One region of the Nitratireductor aquibiodomus genome, then DNA from elsewhere that is predicted to be linked to it. Evidence: riboswitches for the same ligand, from Rfam matches in the RefSeq annotation. Region 1 holds a riboswitch; each other region holds the start of a gene.

Region 1 (7,356 bases):
AATCTTATCGGACATTGAATGATAAAGACAAGCTGTGCGGTTTAGAGCGAGAATACTGGAAAAAACCGCACATACCATCTAGGTTGCGGGCATGGATTCGCCCGTTTCTTTTCCATCTTCAGACGCAGCCCTGCCGAAATGGGCAGTGTCGCGCGGGGCTGCCTCGAGCGAGCGCGATGCCGGTTTTGCCGCCGGTGTTGCGCTTGGGGCGCTCGATGATCTTGTGCGGAGTGAACCCGCCTGGTCGGGCTGCTGGCGCGCGCGCCAGGCGCTGAAATGCGCCGTTGCCGCTTCAAGGCTCATGGGACGGGGGGAGGACGAGAAGGCGCTGCGCGATGCCGTTCTGCTGACCGCGGCCGGTGACGATCCGGGCCCTGCGGGCAGGATATTTCTCGCCTACAGACGAATGGCAGCGCGCCGCTTCATGCCGTCCACGTCTTCCATAGCCGAACTCGCTGGCCTTCTCGGCATGGCGGTGGATGACAGGCTGGCGGCCGCCGTCGATCATGCCGAGGATGCGCTCCAGTCCGGAAGCGCGCCGCCCTTCGCGGCGGCAGAGCTCGTCCGGCGGATACTGGCGGAACATGCGGACGCCGAGCCGCTGGCATGGGCACTGGGGGATGGGTTAATCGCAACGATGTTGAACTGGCCTCGCCCGGTACCGCTTCTCATGGCGGAACGCTATGGGACCGCCTTTCGCGTGAGTGGGGAGAGCGGGCGGACCGGCCCGGCTGATCCTGCCTTTGCCCGGGCGGTGTGCCTCGCGCTGGTTCAGGGGACTGAGGGCGCGCTCCGCTCGGCTGGTGAAATATCTCGCCGCGCCGACACACTTGCCTCCGTTTTGCCGAAACTGCGCACAAAGGGGGCGGGCACGGTCGTTCAGAAACTGCTGGATGACGATGCCGTGCCGGCTTCAGCCCCCGGCTGCAATCTTTCCCGCTGGGCAGCCAAGCGGCTTTTCGAGCGGCTTGAGCATTTTGGTGCCGTGCGCGAACTCTCCGGCCGCGGGTCGTTCCGGATCTTCGGATTGTGAGGTCTGTGGATAGCCGGGTAATTTTTCATCCGGGCACCGTTTCCTGAACAAACTGCTTGCTTTGCGACACGGGATTTGGTTCGTACCGGGCATCCACAGGGGTGCCGCGTATCGCCGCGGCTGAGATGAGGGTGCAAATCCTCGGGCCCTAGAAGCTGATCTGGGTAATGCCAGCGGAGCAAGGAGGACAATCATGTTCGCAGGTGCGCAGCTTTCCCTTTATCCGATGACCGACAATTTCGTCGACGTCATCATGTCGTCGCTCTCTGCGTTCGATCCTTACCGGGACCGGTTGCGGATCGAGACCGACGACATCTCCACGCTCGTCGTCGGCCCGCCGGAAGTATTGTTCCCGGCGCTGCGCGATTTCTACGTCGCCGCCGCCTCCACCCGCCACCATGTGGTGCTGCGCGCCACGCTCTCGCGCGGCTGCCCCGGCGAGCCGGATGATCCGATCTGCAGCACCTCTGCACTCGCCAACCCGTCGGAGCCGCTCGCCGAACGGCAGAAGGCAGCACTTGCGGCGGTGGCCAATGCAAAGACCACATCGGAAACCGCACGCGCGCAGTTCTCGCTTTATGTGATGGGCGCCGGCGACCACATGGCGGAGATCATGGGCTGCATCGACTTTCTGAAGTCGAGCGGCGTCTTCGACCGCTCCAAGAATTTCTGCAGCCGTCTCACCGGCGATGCAGGCCCGGTTTTCGCGACGCTCGAACAGGCCTTCTGCAGGTTCGGTCCGCCCGAAGGCCATGTGACGGTCGATTTGACCGTTTCCGCCAACAGCCCCTCCACGGCCTGATCCCATGTCTAAGGGTCGGCCCCGTCCTGCGGGCGGACGGCTGGCGCGCGGCTTGCCTGCCCTGGCAAGCGTTGTCGGTGCGGTCCTCCTTTGGGAAATCTATGTGCGGCTGTCGGGCATTTCGCCGCTGGTTCTGCCCGCGCCCTCGCGCGTCATCGAACAGATGGGTGTCAACCGCGCCCTCCTGTGGGAGAACACGCTGCCGACGCTGAGTGCGACGCTGACCGGCTTTGCCTTCTCCGTCAGCATCGCCTTTGCCCTCTCCGTGGCTCTCGATTTCCTGCCGAAGCTGCGGCGGGCCCTGTTCCCGATCTTTGTCGTCAGCCAGACCCTGCCGCTGGTGGCCATCGCGCCGCTTGCCGTTCTGTGGTTCGGTTTCGGTCTCACGCCGAAAATCCTGCTCGTGGCGCTCGTCACCTTCTTTCCCATGCTGGTGGCGCTGGTCGATGGCTACGAATCCACCGATCCCGAGATCGAAACGCTGATGCGCTCCATGGGCGCGTCGCGGTGGAAGGTGTTCCGGGCGGCGCGCTTTCCCTCGGCCATGCCCTATTTCTTTGCCGGCCTGCGGATCTCCATCACCTATGCCGTGGTCGCCGCGATCTTCTCCGAATATGTCGGCGCGCGCGCCGGGCTCGGCATTGTCATCCTCAACGCCAAGAACAGTTTTCGCCCGGACCTCATGCTGGCGGCGGTGGTGGTCAGCTCGACGCTGACGCTGGTGCTCTTCGGTGTCTCGGCGCTTCTACAACGGGCGCTGCTGCGCTGGCGTGAAGCGGGGCAGACACGATGAGCGCTCTTGAAATGCGCAATGTGGGCGTGACGCTCGGCGAAACCGCCGTGCTCGACGATGTATCGCTGCATGTGGGGCAGGGGGAGTTCGTCTCCATCCTCGGCCCTTCTGGGGCGGGAAAATCCACCCTGTTTCGCCTGCTCACCGGCGCGCTTGCGCCGGATCGCGGCGAGATCCTGCGCGATTGCGCACCCTTGAAGCGCGACGGCCAGACCTTCGCCTTCATGCCGCAGCGCGACGCGCTCATGCCCTGGCGGCGCATCATCGATAACGTCATTCTGGGGCTGGAAGTGCAAGGCGTGCCCCGCGCCGAAGCGCGCGCCCGTGCGCTGCCGCTGTTCGCCGAGTTCGGGCTGGAAGGTTTCGAGCAACGCTATCCGGCAGAACTGTCGGGCGGCATGCGTCAGCGCGCAGCCCTCCTGCGCACGGTCATTCAGGCCCGCCCGATCCAGCTTCTCGATGAACCCTTCGGCGCGCTCGACGCGCTCACCCGCGCGCAGATGCAGCGCTGGCTGGAAGACCGCTGGCGGGCCGCGCGCTGGACCACGCTGCTCGTCACCCATGATGTGCGCGAGGCGGTGGCCCTTTCGGATCGCATCTATGTGCTGTCGCGCCGTCCCGCCCGCGTGATTTCCGAGGTCGTCGTCCGCGCCCCGCGCCCGCGCCTTGGCGCGCCCCTGCCGGACGATGCCCGCGCGCTGGAAGAAGACCTTTTGAACACCTTGCTCAGTCAGACAGGAGAAAGACCATGAAAAGCCTGATAGCCGCAGCCCTGATGCTCGGCGCGATGGCGCTGCCGGCAACGGCGCAGGAGCGCCTGAGCGTCGCGCTGGACTGGACGCCCAACACCAACCATGTGGGGCTTTACGTCGCCCAGGCGAAGGGCTGGTTCAAGGATGCCGGCCTTGACGTCGAAATCCTGCCCTACACCGACACCTCCTCTGGCACGCTGGTCGCCACGGGCGTCGCCGAATTCGGCATTCTCAGCTCCATCGGCTTCTACAGCCAGCGCGCCACGGGCGCCGACCTCACCGTGGTCATGGCGGTGATGCAGCACGAAACGGGCCGTCTCGTCTTCAATGGCGAGCGTGAAGACATCCAGCGCCCGGCCGATCTCGATGGCATGACCTATGCCGGTTTCGGCAGCGCGTGGGAGCAGGCCCTCATCTCCACCATTATCCAGAACGATGGCGGCAAGGGCGAGTTCGAGACCGTCACGCTCGGCACCTCCGCCTATGAGGCGCTTGCCAATGGCACGGTCGATTTCACGCTCGAGGTCAGCACCTGGGAAGGCGTGAACTCCGTGCTTCTCGACCGCCCGCAGCGCGCATTTCGCTATGCCGACTATGGCGTGCCGGATCAGCACACCACCTATCTCGGCGGTAACGGAACCTGGCTGAAAGCCAACCCCGAAACCGCCCGCGCTTTCGTTGAAGCGGCCCAGCGCGGCTATGCTTTCGCTGCGGAAAACCCGGATGAGGCAGCCGAAATGCTGATCGCTGAGACCGGCGGCATGCTCTCCAACCCGGAGCTGGTCCGCGCTTCCATGCAGGCCATCGTGGGCGGCGGCTACCTGCAGGACGAGGGCGAGCCGGTCGGCCTCATCGATGCGGACATGTTCGGCAACATCACGAAGTTCATGTTCGAGGCGGGCGTCATGCGCGATGCCGACGGCAAGCGCCTCGAGGAGATGCCGGACGTCTCCACCTGGTTTACCAATGCGTATCTGAAGCGGTAGACGAAACGGTCATATTATTTGACCCTGACTCTGGATCGTCGGCGTTCAGCCGGACGCACAAACGACGATCCAGGGTATTGATGGAGCATCGGACCGAAAAAACGGCTTCGCCTGTTCGGTCCGATGTTCTAGGCCTTTGCCTGATAGGTCATTGTCCGAACCACGTTCTGCACAGGACGTTTCTCGCCGGCCAGAACCTCGAAATCGAGCTGGTTTTCCGGTGGAACGAGGGGGCAGGTCACGAAGTTGGTGAAGGCGCAGGGCAGCGCGACCGCATAGTTGAAGTCGATCCAGTCGATGCGGGTGTTGGTCTCGTCGGTGAACTGCAGTTCGATGACGCGGCCTGCTCCATAGGTGATCGCGCCGTTGGTCTTGTCACGCACATGCGCGACCGGCTGCACGCCATGCGGCGTGTCCTTGCCGATGAGCACGATCTCGTAGCTCTTGCCCTTGTACTCGAAGGTGAAGGTGCCCATGCGTGGCGTGGACTCGCGCACACCTTCTTCTACCGTTTCGGCTTCGTAGTCCGTGCGCTCGGTGGGTGTGTAGAAGCCGGGGATGCGCCACTCGGGATCGTAATCGAAAGCGGTGACACCGGCGTCTTCCAGACGCGTGGCCTCGTGGGGGTCGCGCACGCGCACGCCGAAAAGCGGCTGGCCGTCATGCGTTGTGCGCAGAAGCGTTTCCACCTCGTTGCGGCCGAAATAGACCGGAAGGCTCTCGCCATGACCATAAGTCTGGTTGCGGCCCGGAATGATCTCCACCGGACCGGTGGGGTATTCGCCGTTCACCGACAGGTTCGGGCCTTCGGCGGGCGGGGTGAACATGATGCGTCCGTCTTCCACCGACCACGTGCCCGGCAGAAGGTCGAAGGTGACACCCTGATCGTCTTTCTCCAGCCAGTACTGCGCAACCAGCGAAGTCCAACCATACGGACGGAACATCTTGGCGACATGGGCATAGCGCCATTCGCGCCATTGACCTTCAAGGTGTTCTCTCGTGGGCATGTTCATCTTCCTTTCGAAGGATAGGGTTGTCTGCTTGCGCAAAAGAAAGTGGATGAGCCGGCGCTTCAGCCGGCCGGGCGTGTAAGCTCGTCGAGGAATGCGAGGACACCGCGCCACGAGCCTTCATCCGCCCGTGCGTTGCCTGATGGCGTGCCGCCATTCGTGTAGGGTACTTTCGAAACCGGGTGTTCGCGGCTCAACTGGGTCGAGGGCACGAAGGGCAGGTTGATCGCATGGCCGGCGTCATCGAAGTCGAGATGACGGACGAGGTGCGGGTGGTCGTGCCGGCTGAGGGTGGAAACCACCATTTTCGAATAGAGGCTCGATGGCCAGGCGCGGTCGTCGCGGCCTGAAACGAGCAGAACGGCGGCCTTCGTGTTCTCGATCGGGATGCGCGCGCGTGCGGCCAGATCGGTGTCCTTCAGCCCCTCGAAGAAGACGGAATGATGCCGGTTCGGTGGTGCTTCACCGCCCCAGGGGTGCCAGTGCACGGCCTTGTTGTCCTGCCAGAGATGGGTAAGCGGCTCACCACCCCGGGTCCAGGTCACGCCCTGCCAGCCGCCACGAGCGGGATCGCCCGCACCCTGTGCGCCATGCACCATGGCGCCGGGCACATAGGCGATCACGGCGGAGATGAGATCGGGGAAGGTCGCGCCGAGAAGCAACGAGAGTTCACCGCCGCGCGACTGACCGGCAACCGCCACGAAACCGTCGCGCGGCTTGAGCGTGCGGTGCGCCCAGTTGAGGCCGGTCTCCAGATATTCGAGCGGGGTCTCGGTGATGAAGGGCGACAGGCCCGGAGCCTTGAAATAGCCAAGCGCGAAAGCCTGATAGCCATGGGAGGCGTAAAGCGCGCCGCGCGGCTCGTTGATGCCGCCGCCGGAACCGTTGAGCACCACCACGACGGGATGCGGGCCGGGGCCTGCGGGCGTGAAGAGCGTGCCGACCAGACCGTCTTCGCGGATCTCCTGCCGCTCTACGCCTTCAGCTGCGAGGCGCTGGAGAAGCGCGCCCTGCGCCCTGACGCCGACGGCGGTTTCCGCCGTCAGCTCGGTCTTTAGCGGCTGCATGACGTCGTCCGGAAAAAGCTCCTGACTGTTGCTGTCGACCGGCTTCTGGCTCCAGATGAGACCCATTGCCGAGATTTCCGCATAGTCGCCGCCAACGGGCGCATCGCGCGTCAGATCAACGACGCCGTCGGCATCGGCCATGAATGTCGCTTGGCTGTACCAGACAACGCCGCCGGCCCGCACCGTCCGCGCGGAAATCGCGACGAGCTCGTCGGGCGCGAGGCCCGAAACGACAATGCGGCGTGGCTCGTCGATCAGCCCGTCAGCGGGGGTGACGGAAACAACGGGCGCGGAAGCAGGATTTGTCGTCATCTAAGGCACCATTTCTGCATAGGAGAATTTCAGCGGTTTGAGGAAGAGCGGTGCGGCATTGTCACTGCGCCCTGCCGGAAATGCGTGCGAGCTGTGCATCGAGGCGTTTTGCGAAATCATCGTCCAGCGCGGCTTCGGGCGAGCGCGCGCCGCCGCGCGGCCAGTGGCCGCCGCTTCCGGTCCAGTCGCTTTTGAGGGCTGCAAGCCGCGCCTGCCAATCAATGCTGTCTCCGGCCGCTTCAGGATCGAAGGCAAGCAGGAACACGCCCCGGCCTTTTGGGTCGTCGCGGCCACCGCCGGCGACGCCGGCCAGAAGTTCGACCACAAGGCCGAGCAGGGAGCCGACCTGTCCGCCGCGCGGCAGAAGTGCGGCGACCTCGGAGGCGATGGTGGTTGGCTGTCCTTCGCCATTCAGCGCAATTCCCTCCGGCAGGGGGGCGCCGGTGCTGCGGGCGTTGCGGATGTCGGCCATGGTGGCTGTGCTGCTTGCCACGTCGATCACCACGCGGTCTGCGCCGGTGCCTATGGCGAGGGCGAACGGATTGGTGCCGATGACGGCGCGCGTGCCGCCGTGGGCGGCGACGAAAGGCGGGCCTTCGGC
Region 2 (7,356 bases), on a different contig from region 1:
ACGAGGAAGCGGCCAGGCTTCTCGGTGTGTCGCCGGCAGACGTGGCCATGATGGATGCAAGACTTTCCGGTCCCGATCTTTCCCTCAATGCCCCGATGCGCGATGAAGGGGAGGCGTCCGCAGAGCGGATGGATTTTATTCCTTCCGATGACGATCCAATCGACGAAACGGTTGAGCAGATGATCGATGGCGAACGCCGGGCGCTCTGGCTTACCGATGCGCTCGATGTTCTCGACAAACGCGAACTGAAGATCATCCGCGAGCGTCGCCTGTCGGATGAGGGGGCCACGCTGGAGGCGCTTGGCACGGCGCTCGGAATATCGAAGGAACGCGTCCGCCAGATCGAGAGCAGGGCGATCGAGAAGCTGCGCAGCGTGCTTTCGCGCGAACATCCCGCGCTTGCAGGTGGCGCAGTCTGAGAGACTGTTCGGTAGTGCTGCTGCGTGGCCCGCTTCGGCGTTTCACGCAGTTCCGGACAAACAACCGGTTTCAGCTTTCCCTGGAATTGCCCTACTGGTCGGTGACGATCTTCACCCTGGTCCCCGCTGACGGCGTGGCGCCCGGGCTGAGCGCATTCAGGAGGCGGAACAGTTCGACTTTCCGATCGACGCCGCGCATTTGTGCGGCCAGCGAACCCAGTGTTTCGCCGGGCTGAACCGTAACCACGCGAATGCGCAGGGGCTTGAGGGCCGCACGCTCGGTCTGGTCGAGAACACGGAAGCTCTGGCTGACCGAATCGGCGACTCTTTCAAGATCACCGCTCGTCGCCGGCGCGGCTGTCAGCAGACGATAAACCTGCCCGCCGGAGCGGATCACCGTCACGTCGAACTGCCAGCCGTCGGCACTGGCGCGGCCTTTTGCAGCCGGGTAGCCATTGATGGTGAGCGTGCGGATGGTCTCAGGTTCCAGTCCGGCCACCCAGCCGCTGGTCAGATAGTCGGACAGGGACGTGCCCTGGGGCACCGTTGCGCCATCGAAACGGACCGCGATGTCGTCGGGCCCGACGGCGGTGACCGCCTTTGCGGAATTGTCGATGACGAATCCCTGGGGGACGCGGAACGCGACGCCGAGGCCCGGATGCAGAAAATCGCGCCCGCGCACAAAGCCTTCTTCCGGCGAATCGCCGTAGATCATCCCGTCAATGCCGGCGAGGAAAGACTCGCGGTCGCGCTTGCCTGCCGCGTCCGGCTGTTGCAGTTCGCGGGCATGGCGCTGTGCGAGTTCGATACGGCGCGGCGCATTGGGGTGGCTGGCCAGAAAGTCGAGGCTAGCGTCAGTCGCGCCGCTGACGCTGCGAAAGCCCTGATAGGCGTCCATCGCCTGAAGGAAACGTGCCGCCGCGAAAGCGTCATACCCCGCATGGGAGGTGGTGCGGATGCCGATACGGTCGGCTTCAAGCTCCTGATTGCGGGAGAACTGCGCAAGCCGGAGCTTGCCGCGCACCAGAGCGGCCTGGGCCGCCTGATCGCGTCCGCCGACCACTTCATTGACCACTTTCGACGCGAATTTTTCTTCCGCTTCAAGCTTCTGCCGCTCGATGCCGTGATTGGCGGTCACATGCGCCATTTCATGCGCGAGCACGGCAGCAAGTTCCGCCGAATCGTTGGCGAGCGCGAGAAGGCCGCGTGTGACGTAGAGGTAGCCACCGGGCAGGGCGAACGCATTGACGTTCGGCGAGTTGAGGATGGTGATCCTGTAGGCGGCGCCGGTGTTCTGTTCGTCGAGCGTGAGCGAGCCGACGACCTTGGCCACCATGCGCTCGAGCTTCGGATCGGAGTATTCGCCGCCGTAAGTCTGCAGGATGCGCGGGTGCTGCTGGCGGGCAAGGCGCGCCAGGCGGTTGCCGCGTGTTACCGTGTCCACCGTGACCGGATTGGACGAGGGCATGAAGCTGCCTGTGTCGGTCGGAATCATCTGGCAGCCGGACAGGAGCGCGGTGAGCGTCAGGGCCAGGACAGTTTTGCGCGGCAAGGAACGCGCTGACGGCAGGAAGTTCATGGTAGCGGGCGCTCGATTGGACAGGTGAATGTCCTTCCGGTTGATCTTGTCCAAAGCATGACCGCCATTAATGTGCGAGCCACGCGTTTGGTTCCCTCAGCATTTCGTCATGTCCGATCCGGGGCACGGTCTAGCGTATAAGCTGCAAAAGGGGAATCCATTTCTTGGAGCTTAATTGATTTCCCGGCGTGCGCCTATATAGCGGTTGAAGGCTTCCGACGCTGTGCCTGAAACAAACGCCCCGGTTGTACCCGTCGCCGAGATTCTTCCATCTTCCACGAAGATCATGGTTTTGCAGAGCCGCTCCGCATCGCGCGGATCGTGCGTGGCCATAAGGACCGTCATTTTCTGTTCTGCGTGCAGCGCGGCTATGAGCGCGAGCATTTCGTCGCGCAGCGCCGGTCCAAGCGAGGCGAAGGGTTCATCCATCAGGAGAACCGGACGTTTGCGAATCAGAACGCGGGCAAGTGCCACGCGCTGGCGCTCGCCGCCCGAAAGCGCCTGCGGCAGCCGGTCTTCCTTGCCGGCGAGGCCGGTTCTCGCAAGAGCGTCCGAGACGGCCGCGCGGTCTTCTTCCGTCAGTTTCAGAGAGGGTGAGCGGCCAAGCCCTACATTCTGGGCGACGGTGAGATGCGCGAAGAGATTGTTTTCCTGAAACACCATGGAGACCGGCCGGCGGTGGGGAGTAAGCGCAGAGACATCCTGGCCATCGATGAGGATTCGGCCCGATGCGGGTCGCTCAAAGCCGGCAATCAGGCTGAGCAGGGTCGACTTGCCCGAGCCGCTCGGGCCCATGACGGCGACGATGTCTGACGCAGCGATGGTCGCGTCGAACGCCATCGGACTCCCGCCCGGGTAAGCGAATTGCAACGCCTCCAGAGCGATTCGGGCGCCATGTCCAGCGGCGGTCTTGATCATGTCTTCTCCCTGCCGAGGCGATCGGCGATAAACATCAATCCCAGACACAGCAGCCCGAGAAAAAGGGCAATGCCGGCGGCATCCGCCGTGCGATAGCTGCCCATGCGCTGCAGCAGGAGATATGGCAGGGTCTGCACCTGATCGGAGCCGAACAGGGCAATGACGCCAAGATCGCCCAGCGAAAGGGCCGCGGCAAAGGCGAGTGCGGTGGCGGCGGGGCGTGTGAGCGCCGGCCAGTCGACAAGGCGCAGCCGGGTCCAGCCGGTGATGCCGAGCGACAGGCACAGCCTTTCATGACGGGCGCTCGCGGCATCATAAGCCGGACGGATGGCGCGTATGGCGAAGGGCATGGCCATCACTGCATTGACCGTAACGACCATGGCCGGCGCGAAAGCGAAGACATTGCCCACATGACGCAGGAGAATAAACCAGCCCGCGCCGATGACCAGCGGCGGCACGATCAACACCATGGCGGCGCCGCTGTCCGTTGCGCGCTCCAGCAGGGTTGCGGGCAGGGCGCCGCGCTTCATTTCCAGCGCGCGCCGGGCGGCGACCAGCGCCAGAGAAAGGATGAGGCAGAGAAGCGACGAAAGGCCCGCGAAGACAAGGCTGGTCGTCGTGGCGGAGAAGACCGCGCTTTCGGTCGCAAGGCGCCCGAGATCGGCCCTGAGGCCGGCAATCACGGTCGCGCCCATCGGGCCGGCGACGAAGAACAGGCCGATGAGAATGAGGGTCGCGTTGAGACCGGTTTCGGCGGGTGTGTGCCAGACGATCCGGCGGGGCGCGACAGGCAGGTTCGCGTCGCCGCTGAAGGAAGCGCCGAGACGGCTCATCGCCAGAACGATGCTGCCCGCGAGCGCCACCTGAATGAGGGTGAGCACCAGTGCGCGCGCGGGGTCGAAGTCGAAGCGCAAGGCCTGATAGATTGCCACTTCCAGCGTGGTGGCGCGCGGCCCGCCGCCAAGCAGCAAGACGATGGTGAAGGATGTGACGCATAGCATGAAGACGAGCCCGGCGATGCCGGGCAGGGCAGCGCGCATGGCCGGCCATTCGAGAAACCGGAACGAGGCGCGCGCGCCCATGCCAAGCTGGGCCGAAAGACGCCACTGGTCTGCCGGCACGCTTTCAAGCGCGTTCAGGAAGAGCCGCGTTGCGAGCGGCAGGTTGAAGAAGACATGGGCGACCAGAATGCCCGAAAGGCCATAAATACCGGGCCAGTGCTCGTTGAAGGCGACCGACAGGAACGGTGCAAAGAAGCCTGCACGGCCATAGAGCGCGAGCACGCCAAGGGCTGCCACGATGGCCGGTAGCGCAAGCGGCACGGCGAACAGGCGCAGGATGAAGGCACGTCCCGGAAAGGCAGGGTGCCGTGCCAGCGCCCGCGCCAGAAGGATCGCTGGTAAAACAGAAAGCAGTGTTGACAGCAGCGCCTGCCAGAGCGTGAAGCGCGCAATGCGCAACAGCCAGGCATCGAACGCCTCCAGCGCGCCGGCACCCTGGCCTGCTGCCTCCACGGCGAGACCGATGAAGGCCCCGCCGATCAGCAGGCCGATGGCGGTAAGCGCGAAGCGCCCCGCTGTTATGCGTCTGTCCATGGCGGGCGCGTGTGGGATGGTCAGCGGCTCATCACCGAAAGCCACTCATCGACCCATGCCCTGCGGTTCTTTGCAACCTCCTCAGGTGAAAATTCGAGCGTCTTTTCCGGTTTCACAAGGTCATCGAAGACCGGGTTCAGCGGGCCGGAGATTTCTCCGGCCGGGAACATCCAGTTGGTTTCGGGAATGGCGTCCTGAAAGCCGGGACCGGTCATGAAGGCGAGGAACTTTTGCGCCAGCGGGTTCTTCGCTCCCGCAATCGTCTGTGCTGCCACTTCCACCTGCAGGTAATGGCCTTCCGCGAAGCTGGCTGCCTTGTAGCGCTCCGTATCCTCGGCGATGCGGTGATAGGCGGGCGAGGTGGTGTAGGAGAGCACCATGGGAACCTCACCGCTGGTGAACAGCCCATAGGCCTCGCTCCAGCCGGGCGTCACCGTTAGCACCTTGTCCTGTAGCCGGCTCCAGGCGGTGGCCGCCTCGTCGCCATAGACGGCCTTGACCCAGAGCAGAAGACCAAGCCCTGGCGTGGAGGTGCGCGGGTCCTGAATGGCGATCTTCAGATCACCCTCGCTCTCCACCAGATCCTTCAGACTTTCCGGCGGCGTCTCGATGGCTTCGGTGTCGTAGACGAAAGCGAAATAGCCATAGTCGAAGGGCACGAAAACGTCGTTCTCAAAGTCGCCCGGCACGCTCACTTTCGCCATGTCGATGCCATGGGGCGCGAAGAGGCCGGTCTCCTGCGCCTCATGGATCAGGTTGTTGTCAAGGCCAAGCACGATGTCGGCCCTGGTGGATGCACCCTCAAGCCGGACACGGTTGAGCAGTGCCACGCCATCGGCGACCGAAACGAATTCCACGTCGCAGGCGCATTCCGCCTCAAACGCCTTTTCCACCTGTGGGCCTGGGCCCCAGTCGGACGTGAAGCTCTCATAGGTGTAGACGGTGAGCTTTTCCTGGGCGAATGCCTGGCCGGAAAGAACCAGCGCGCCGAGCGCCAGAGTGGAAAGCAGGGTGGTGGTGCGCATTTGCGCCTCCTCTTTTCTGGTCTGGGAATGAGGCGCTGTCCGAAAAGCGTCTAATCCCTCCGCCGGTATCAACCGGATCAGGTTCCGCGGGTTGGTTGGGTTCTTCCCAAGCCTCTCAGCCGACAATGCGTCGGCACCCCGTTAGAGCGACCGGGAAAATAGGGCGCGGTGCGCAGCTCCGCAAGGGGGGTGAATGGCGCAAACGCCGTTGGCGCTGGCCCGCCGGCATGATATGGGCCTCGCCCATGAGCCGATTTACCCTTCTCCTTGGCGGAGACCTCACCCGGACACCGGCCCTCGATGCCGAAATCGCCGACAGCCGCATCATCGCAGCGGATTCGGGCATGCGCCATGCTGCGCTTCTGGATGTGAAGCCCGAGCTCTGGGTGGGGGATTTCGATTCCGTGCCCGACGGGTTTGAGGATGCCTATGCCGACGTGGCGCGCCGCACCTTCCCCTCCGAGAAGGACAAGACCGACGGCGAGATCGCGATTGCGGCAGCTCTGGAGGCAGGGGCGACAAGCCTTCTGCTGGCCGGCGCCTTCGGAGGCGAACGGGCCGACCACATGTTCCTGCATTTCGCTCAGGCATTGCAGCTCTCCGAGCGCGGCATTGCCGCGAAGCTGACGAGCGGGCATCAGGAAGGCGTGCCGCTCGTCTCCGGGCAGCGCCACAGCTTCGCCTATGCTGATGGCACACTGTTTTCGATCCTCGGCTTTTCGGAGCTTTCCGGCCTCACGGTCGAAGGCGCGAAATGGCCGCTCGATGCCGTGGAGGTGCCGTTCGGATCATCGCTCACGCTTTCCAATGTGGCGGATGGCGGCCTTTCCATCACGCTCATGAAGGGCCGGGCGCTGTTCATGGCGCATCTACTGAATGACGGAGAACGCTGAACCATGGCGCCGCCCCTTTTAAAGCTGGATGACATTCGTTTGACCTTCGGTGGCACGCCGCTGCTTGCCGGTGCCTCGCTGATGGTCGGCCCCGGCGAGCGGCTTGCGCTGGTGGGGCGCAATGGCTCCGGCAAATCGACACTGTTGAAAATTGCCGCCGGGATCGTGGAGTCGCAGGATGGCGAGATTTTTCGCCAGCCGACGGCAACCATACGGTATCTGCCGCAGACGCCCGACTGGCAGGGCTTTGCGACCGTGCGCGCCTATGTGGAGGCGGGGCTTGGGCCTGCCGACGACATCAACCGGGTGGCGCTTGTCATCGACCGGCTGGGTCTCACGGGCGATGAAGACCCGGCGACGCTTTCTGGCGGTGAGGCGCGGCGGGCGGCACTTGCGCGCGTGCTTGCACCGGAGCCGGATCTGCTACTGCTCGATGAGCCGACAAACCATCTCGACCTTGCCACCATCGAGTGGCTTGAGGAAGAGTTGCAACGGACCTCTTCCGCTTTGGTCACGATCTCGCATGACCGCCGATTTCTGGAAAAGGTAAGCCGCGCAACCGTGTGGCTCGACCGGGGTGTGACGCGCCGGCTCGACAAGGGGTTCGCCCATTTCGAGGACTGGCGCGATCAGGTGCTCGAAGAGGAAGAACGCGAGCAGCACAAGCTCGCCCGCAAGATCGAGCGTGAAGAGCACTGGCTGCGCTATGGCGTGACCGCGCGCCGCAAGCGCAATGTGCGCCGTCTGGGAGAGTTGCAGGCGCTGCGCGAGAAACACCGCAGCCACCGCGGCGCGGAAGGCGTGGCGACCATGGCGGCGAGCGACGCTGCCGAATCCGGCAAACTCGTCATCGAGGCGAAGGGGCTCGCCAAATCCTATGACGGGTTGCAGGTGGTCAAGGACTTCTCCACGCGCATTCTGCGTGGC
Region 3 (7,356 bases), 110 kb from region 1:
CTTCCTTCCCAATCTCGTTCTGGGGCCGGCCTGACGGCCGCCCCAATCAAACTCCAAAGCAAGGGATACTTATGAAAATCTCCGTCATTCAAATGAACTCGCAGGACGACAAGGCAAAGAACATTGCTGATGCGGAAGCGTTCGTCCGAAAGGCCGTTGCCGAGGACAAGTCCGATCTCGTCGTTCTTCCCGAGACTTTCACCTATATGGGCGGCACCGTGGAAAGCCGTCGCGCCAATGCGGAAACCTTTCCGGACGGCGAAGCCTATCGCGCCATGTCGGCTTTGGCCGCCGAACTGAAAGTGAACATTCACGCCGGCTCCATGGCCGAGGCTGCGGGCGAGAAGTGCTACAACACGACCATCGTGTTCGACCGGCAGGGCAAGGAGATTGCCCGCTATCGCAAGATCCATCTCTTCGACGTGAAGGTTCCGGGCGGCCAGAGCTATCTGGAATCCGACACGATGAAGCGCGGCGAGGACGTGGTCGTCTACGAGCTGGAAGGCGTGAAAATCGGTTGCGCCATCTGCTACGATCTGCGCTTCCCGGAGCTCTTCCGCAAACTGCGTGACAAGGGTGCCGAGGTGATCGTCCTGCCCGCCGCTTTCACGCTGCAGACCGGCAAGGACCATTGGGAACAGCTTCTGTGCGCCCGCGCCATCGAGACCCAGTCCTATGTAGCCGCATCGGCACAGATCTTCGGGCATGACGAAGGCAAAAAGCTGTGCTTCGGCCACTCTCTGATCATCGATCCATGGGGCGTGACCATTGCCAACTGCTCGGATCGCGTCGGCCATGCAAGCGCAACGATCGACACGGATTACGCAGCAAAAATCCGCAGCTCCATGCCGGTCGCAGATCATCACGTCGTCGCATAAGGAATACGCATATGTACCAGGTCAATTCGATGCCGGAGCAGCTGGCACAGGCCAAGATCGACAAGCTGATGCAGGTGGAGACCGCCACGGTCGGCCACTTTCTGCACGCAAACTTCCTCGACACGGGCATCCGCTCCATGCTGCCCAGGGTGCGGGCTGCTGGAACGGCGGTGACCCTGCGCCTGCCCCATGCCGACAGCACGCTCCTGCATTACGCGATGGACCATATCCGGCCCGGCGATTTCGTGATCATCGATCGTGCCGGCGACACACGCCACGCCTGTTGGGGCGGTGTCATCACCCACACGGCGGCCCGCAAGAAGGCCGCCGGTGCGGTGGTGGACGGGCCGGCGACAGACGTTGCCGATTTCGAGCGTCACGGTTTCCCCATGTGGTGCCGGGGCCCCTCGCCCATCACCACCAAGCTGCTGGGCGTTTCGGGCGAAATGAACATCCCCGTCAGCGTTGGCGGCGTGGTGGTCAATCCGGGCGATGCGGTGCTGGCCGATGAAAACGGCGTGCTGATCCTGTCTCCCGACGAAGTGGACATGGTGGCAGACCGCGCCATCCAGATGCAGGCGCGTGAAGTCGAGCTTCTGAAGCGCATCGACGCCGGCGAAAGCCTGCCGACCATTTCCGGCGCGAAAGCGCGCGTTGAGGCAAGCGCATAGGATCTCGACAACAGTATTGCGGTTGCGACCATCCTCCTTCTCCCCGCTTGCTGGGAGAAGGGGGTTTCGAGGGTGGAGGGTTGCGGTTTCAACCCTCCAAGCCGGACTTTCCCACACGTGTCCCCCGGCATCTGACATGGGTGCTTGACAAGAGTGCCCCTCTTCACTCACCTTGCGGCCTCACCTGGGGGGTCCCGCCAAGGGGCTGAGATTCTGCTGGGCATGGTTTTCCATGCAGCGCAGTGACCCGATGAACCTGATCCAGTTCATACTGGCGTAGGGATGGTGCATGCCTGGCGGGTCGCTGGCTCCTTCGAGCCGAAATCCATATCCATAGCGGATCGTCAGCGCTCTTCCTCCTCTCGGCACGAACTGGGTCTCCATTGCTGAACACGCAGAGGAGGCTCTGACCCATGGATGCTATCGCTCCGAAAGTGACAACCGGCCCGTTGCCGGCATCGCGCAAGATCTACAAATCCGGCACACTTCATCCCGATATTCGCGTGCCCATGCGCGAAATCGCCGTGCACCCGAGCGCCGGCGAGCCGCCGGTGACCGTCTACGATTCCTCCGGTCCCTATTCCGATCCGGATGCGCTGATCGAGATCGACAAGGGCCTGTCGCGCATCCGCGAGGCCTGGGTGAAGGCGCGCGGCGATGTGGAGGCCTATGAAGGCCGCCATGTGAAGCCGGAGGACAATGGCTTTGTTTCCGGTGACCGGCTGACGCCTGAGTTCCCGACGCGCCACCAGCCGCTGCGGGCCAGGGACGGCAAGGCAGTCACGCAGCTTGCCTATGCGCGGGCCGGCATCATCACGCCGGAAATGGAGTATATCGCCATCCGCGAAAACCTTGGCCGCGAGCAGGCGAAGGCCGCGCTGGTGCGCGATGGCGAGAGCTTTGGTGCCGCGATCCCCGATTTCGTGACGCCGGAATTCGTGCGCGACGAAGTGGCGAAGGGCCGGGCGATCATCCCCGCCAACATCAACCACCCGGAAGCCGAGCCGATGATCATCGGCCGCAATTTCCTTGTGAAGATCAACGCCAATATCGGCAATTCGGCGGTCACCTCCTCCATGGCCGAGGAGGTGGACAAGATGGTGTGGGCGACGCGCTGGGGCGGCGACACGGTGATGGACCTTTCCACCGGCCGCAACATCCACAACATCCGCGAATGGATCATCCGCAACTCGCCCGTGCCCATCGGCACCGTGCCGATCTATCAGGCGCTGGAGAAGGTGAACGGTATTGCCGAGGATCTGAACTGGGAGGTGTTCCGCGATACGCTGATCGAGCAGGCCGAGCAGGGCGTCGACTATTTCACCATCCATGCGGGCGTGCGGCTGCACTATATCCCGCTGACGGTCGACCGGGTGACGGGCATCGTCTCGCGCGGCGGCTCGATCATGGCCAAGTGGTGCCTGCATCACCACAGGGAGAGCTTCCTCTACGAGCATTTTGAGGAAATCTGCGACATCTGCCGCGCCTATGATGTGTCCTTCTCGCTGGGCGATGGCCTGCGTCCGGGCTCCATTGCCGATGCCAATGACGCCGCGCAATTTGCCGAGCTGGAGACGCTGGGCGAGCTCACGCAGATCGCCTGGAAGAAGGATTGCCAGGTGATGATCGAGGGCCCCGGCCATGTGCCGATGCACAAGATCAAGGAGAATATGGACAAACAGCTCGATGTTTGCGGCGAGGCACCCTTCTACACGCTCGGGCCGCTCACGACCGACATTGCGCCGGGCTATGACCACATTACGAGCGGCATTGGCGCGGCAATGATCGGCTGGTTCGGCACGGCCATGCTCTGCTACGTCACGCCGAAGGAGCATCTGGGCCTGCCCGACCGCGACGATGTGAAGACCGGCGTCATCACCTACAAGATCGCGGCCCATGCGGCGGATCTGGCCAAGGGGCATCCGGCAGCGAAGATCCGCGACGATGCGCTTTCGCGGGCGCGTTTCGAGTTTCGCTGGGAGGACCAGTTCAACCTCTCGCTTGATCCCGAGACAGCGCGCAACTTCCACGACGAGACGTTGCCCAAGGAAGCGCACAAGGTGGCGCATTTCTGCTCCATGTGCGGGCCGAAATTCTGCTCCATGCGCATTTCCCACGACATCCGCGCCGAGGCGCAGAAAGAGGGCATGGCCAAGATGGCGGAGAAGTTCCGCGAGGGCGGCGATCTCTACATGCCGCTGGAAAAGGTGGTCGAGCCCGGGGAGTGATCCATGCATGTCCTTGTTCGTGGGGCGGGCGTCGCCGGCCTCACGCTGGCGCATGAGCTGGTGCGGGCGGGTGTGCGAGTGACGGTGTGCGACACCCGCTCCGGCCCGGCGGGCAGCGCCTCGTGGCTGGCCGGCGGGATGCTGGCACCGTGGTGTGAGCGCGAGAGCGCGGAGGAGCCGGTGCTCACGCTCGGAAAGAGCGCGGCAGACTGGTGGGAGGCCACCCTTCCCGGCCATCTGCTGCGCAATGGAACGCTCGTTGTCGCGCCGGCGCGGGACCGGGCGGAGCTCGACCGCTTCGCCGCGCGCACTGCCGGAAATGAATGGCTGGAGGGCGAAGCGGTGACCGCGCTGGAGCCTGATCTTGCGGGCCGGTTTCGCCGCGGGCTTTTCTTTCCCGGCGAGGCCCATCTTGACCCACGGCGGGCGCTGACGGCGCTTGCCGAGGGGTTGAGGAAGGCCGGTGTTCGTTTCGTCTGCGAAATGGAGGTCGAGGCGGACAGGATTGCCGATTGCACCGGCATGGCGGCGGCGGATCCGGAGCTGCGCGGGGTGCGGGGTGAGATGCTTATTCTCAGGACGCAGGAGATCAACCTGTCACGCCCGGTGCGGCTGCTTCATCCGCGCATACCGGTCTATATCGTGCCGCGTGCGGATCACCATTTCATGGTGGGCGCGACGATGATCGAGAGCGATGACGATGGGCCGATCAGCGCCCGCTCGATGATGGAATTGCTCAACGCGGCCTACAGCCTGCATCCGGCCTTTGCCGAGGCGAAGATCGTGGAGACGGGTGCCGGCGTGCGGCCCGCCTATCCCGACAATCTGCCGCGTGTGAAGCGCACGCCGGAGGGCATCAGCGTGAACGGGTTCTACCGCCATGGTTTCCTGCTCTCGCCGGCCATGGCGCGTGAGGCGGCCACCCTCATTCTGAACGAATGCGTGGAGGTGTTCGATGAAGCTCACGGTTAATGGCGAAGAGCGGCAGGTGACAGCAGCAACGCTGGCTGCCCTGCTCGATGAACTGGACTATGCGCCCGATTTTCTCGCCACCGCGCGCAACGGCGAGATCGTTCCGGCAGCGGAACGAAGCCGGTGCGCGCTCAAAGACGGGGACCGGATCGAGATCCTTTCGCCCATGCAGGGAGGCTGACATGCTGGAGCTTTATGGCGAAACCCTGTCCTCGCGGCTTCTGCTTGGCACCGCGCAATACCCCTCCCCCGCCATCATGGCGGATGCGGTGCGGGCAAGCGGCTGCGAGGTCGTGACCGTGTCACTGCGCCGCGAGATGGCGGGCAACCGCACGGGCGGCCGGTTCTGGGAGCTGATCCGCGAGCTCGGCGTGCGTGTTCTGCCCAACACGGCAGGCTGCCATTCGGTGAAAGAGGCGGTGACCACAGCGCGGATGGCGCGAGAGCTTTTCGGCACGGAATGGATCAAGCTCGAGGTGATTGGAAATCACGACACGCTCCAGCCGGATGTGTTCGGCCTTGTCGAGGCCGCGCGCATCCTGAGCGATGATGGTTTCAGGGTGTTTCCCTACACGACCGACGATCTGGTGGTTGGGGAAAGGCTGCTAGAGGCGGGATGCGGGGTGCTTATGCCCTGGTGCGCGCCCATCGGCTCGGCGCGGGGGCCGATCAATGTGGATGGGCTTCGGGCCATGCGTGGAGCCTTTCACGATATCCCGTTGATCGTGGATGCGGGGCTCGGACGCCCATCGCATGCGGCCATGGTGATGGAGCTCGGGTTTGACGCCGTTCTATTAAACACGGCCGTGGCGAAAGCGGGTGACCCTGTGGCGATGGCAGAGGCCTTTGGCGGAGCTGTGGAAGCGGGGCGAAAGGCCTTTCTGGCCGGGCCGCTGGAGCCGCGCGACATGGCCGTCCCCTCAACGCCGGTGATCGGCAAGGCGGTGTTTGAATGAAACTCGACCCCTTTTACCTGATCGTCGACAGTGCGGCGTGGATCGCCCGGCTCGTTCCCCTTGGCGTGAAGCTCGTGCAGTTGCGCATCAAGGAGATGGATGTAGCGGGGCTTCGCGAAGAAATCATCGAGGCAAAGCACATCTGTGCCGAACACGATTGCCAGCTTATCGTGAATGATCACTGGCGGCTGGCCATCGAGACGGACTGCGATTTCATCCATCTGGGGCAGGAAGATCTGGCTGAGGCCGATCTCGATGCGATCCGCGCGGCGGGGCTGAAGCTCGGCATCAGCACCCATGACGGGGCGGAACTGCGCACGGCCCTCGCCGCGAAGCCGGACTATGTCGCGCTCGGGCCGGTCTATCCGACCATTCTGAAGAAGATGAAATGGAACCCGCAGGGGCTCGAGCGGCTGGCCGACTGGCGAAAGCGTGTGGGCAGTGTACCGCTTGTGGCGATCGGCGGCCTGAACCCGGAGCGGCTTCCCGGCGTGTTTGCGGCAGGGGCGGATAGCGCTGCCGTGGTGACCGACATCACGCTCAATGCCGATCCGGAAACACGCACACGCGAATGGCTGGCGGCCACCGCGCAATGGCGGTGAGCATGGCGCATGTGCTTGTGATTGCCGGTTCGGACTCCTCGGGCGGGGCGGGGGTTGCACGGGATGTCGAGACGCTTGCTGCCTTTGGCGTGAAAGCCTGCCTCGCGATCACAGCGGTGACGGTGCAAACGCATGACACGGTACAGAGTGTCGACCTATGTGCTCCAGATCTGGTGGAAGCACAAATCCGTGCGGCTTTTTCGGCAAACTCTGTCGCAGCCATCAAGATCGGTATGCTTGGGAGCTGCGAAACCGTGAAGCGTGTTGCGGCCGTCTTGCGTGAGCAGGCCCCTCTCCCGGTGGTTCTCGATCCCGTTCTTGCATCATCGTCCGGGCGGGCGCTGCTTGCCGAAGATGCCATTGAAACCATGCACGAAAGCCTGATGCCGCTTTGCAGCCTCGTTACGCCCAACCTGCCCGAACTGGCTATTCTGACGGGAGAGGAAGAGACGGCGAGCGCGGCGGATCTGCATGCACAGGCAGGCCATTTACTCGGAGGCGGGGTGCAGGCTCTCCTCGTGAAAGGCGGGCACGCTGAAGGCGCGCGCGCCGTGGACACGCTGTTTCAGACGGGGGAACCGCCGCTGCGGTTCGAGGGCCCGCGTCTTCCTGGCACGATGCGTGGCACTGGCTGCATGCTGGCAAGCGCCATCGCCGCCGGCCTTGCCCGGGGCGACGGGTTGCAGGCCAGCGTGCGCGCGGCAAAAACCCACTTGTCCGAACGCTGGCTTGCCAACTGACTCCCTGTCAGAGGATTTCCGACAGCTTGACCGCACGACCTTCCTTGATCGAAAGCAGCGCCGCATCGGCCAGCGCCAGCGCGCGCAGACCGTCCTCGCCCGAGGGTGACGCCGACTTGCCCTCGACAATGGCGGCGATGAAGCTGGCAATCTCGGCTGCATAGGCTTCCGTGTAGCGGGTCATGAAGAAGTCATGCAGCGGCGGGCGGGTAAAACCCTGCGCATTGGCGATCTCGATGGAAACGGGCCGCTGGTTTTCGGCAGCTATCGCGCCCGCCGCACCCAGCACCTCGATCCGCTGGTCATAGC

Evidence for each region. Region 1 has a riboswitch for thiamine pyrophosphate ahead of BLW55_RS19730 (YkoF family thiamine/hydroxymethylpyrimidine-binding protein). Riboswitches for the same ligand answer to the same signal wherever they lie in the genome.
Region 2: linked by a shared signal. The riboswitch ahead of thiB (thiamine ABC transporter substrate binding subunit) and the one ahead of BLW55_RS19730 (YkoF family thiamine/hydroxymethylpyrimidine-binding protein) in region 1 are both predicted to bind thiamine pyrophosphate.
Region 3: linked by a shared signal. The riboswitch ahead of thiC (phosphomethylpyrimidine synthase ThiC) and the one ahead of BLW55_RS19730 (YkoF family thiamine/hydroxymethylpyrimidine-binding protein) in region 1 are both predicted to bind thiamine pyrophosphate.

The regions. Positions count from the first base shown of each region.
Region 1 is NZ_FNSL01000002.1:118,524-125,879, reverse strand. It holds gene BLW55_RS19735 (DUF1403 family protein) at 92-1,033, shown strand; TPP riboswitch at 1,121-1,233, shown strand; gene BLW55_RS19730 (YkoF family thiamine/hydroxymethylpyrimidine-binding protein) at 1,227-1,835, shown strand; gene BLW55_RS19725 (ABC transporter permease) at 1,840-2,628, shown strand; gene BLW55_RS19720 (ABC transporter ATP-binding protein) at 2,625-3,380, shown strand; gene BLW55_RS19715 (ABC transporter substrate-binding protein) at 3,377-4,366, shown strand; gene BLW55_RS19710 (DUF1684 domain-containing protein) at 4,495-5,373, opposite strand; gene BLW55_RS19705 (acyl-CoA thioesterase/BAAT N-terminal domain-containing protein) at 5,439-6,755, opposite strand; gene BLW55_RS19700 (Ldh family oxidoreductase) at 6,817-7,356, opposite strand, start outside.
Region 2 is NZ_FNSL01000001.1:1,967,231-1,974,586, reverse strand. It holds gene BLW55_RS09370 (RNA polymerase factor sigma-32) at 1-419, shown strand, start outside; gene BLW55_RS09365 (M48 family metalloprotease) at 511-1,998, opposite strand; gene thiQ (thiamine ABC transporter ATP-binding protein) at 2,170-2,916, opposite strand; gene thiP (thiamine/thiamine pyrophosphate ABC transporter permease) at 2,913-4,511, opposite strand; gene thiB (thiamine ABC transporter substrate binding subunit) at 4,532-5,536, opposite strand; TPP riboswitch at 5,574-5,687, opposite strand; gene BLW55_RS09345 (thiamine diphosphokinase) at 5,782-6,429, shown strand; gene BLW55_RS09340 (ABC-F family ATP-binding cassette domain-containing protein) at 6,433-7,356, shown strand, end outside.
Region 3 is NZ_FNSL01000002.1:232,664-240,019, reverse strand. It holds gene BLW55_RS20300 (TRAP transporter large permease) at 1-34, shown strand, start outside; gene BLW55_RS20295 (carbon-nitrogen hydrolase family protein) at 72-878, shown strand; gene BLW55_RS20290 (RraA family protein) at 890-1,549, shown strand; TPP riboswitch at 1,725-1,850, shown strand; gene thiC (phosphomethylpyrimidine synthase ThiC) at 1,963-3,777, shown strand; gene thiO (glycine oxidase ThiO) at 3,781-4,749, shown strand; gene thiS (sulfur carrier protein ThiS) at 4,733-4,930, shown strand; gene BLW55_RS20270 (thiazole synthase) at 4,932-5,705, shown strand; gene BLW55_RS20265 (thiamine phosphate synthase) at 5,702-6,307, shown strand; gene thiD (bifunctional hydroxymethylpyrimidine kinase/phosphomethylpyrimidine kinase) at 6,310-7,047, shown strand; gene iolG (inositol 2-dehydrogenase) at 7,055-7,356, opposite strand, start outside.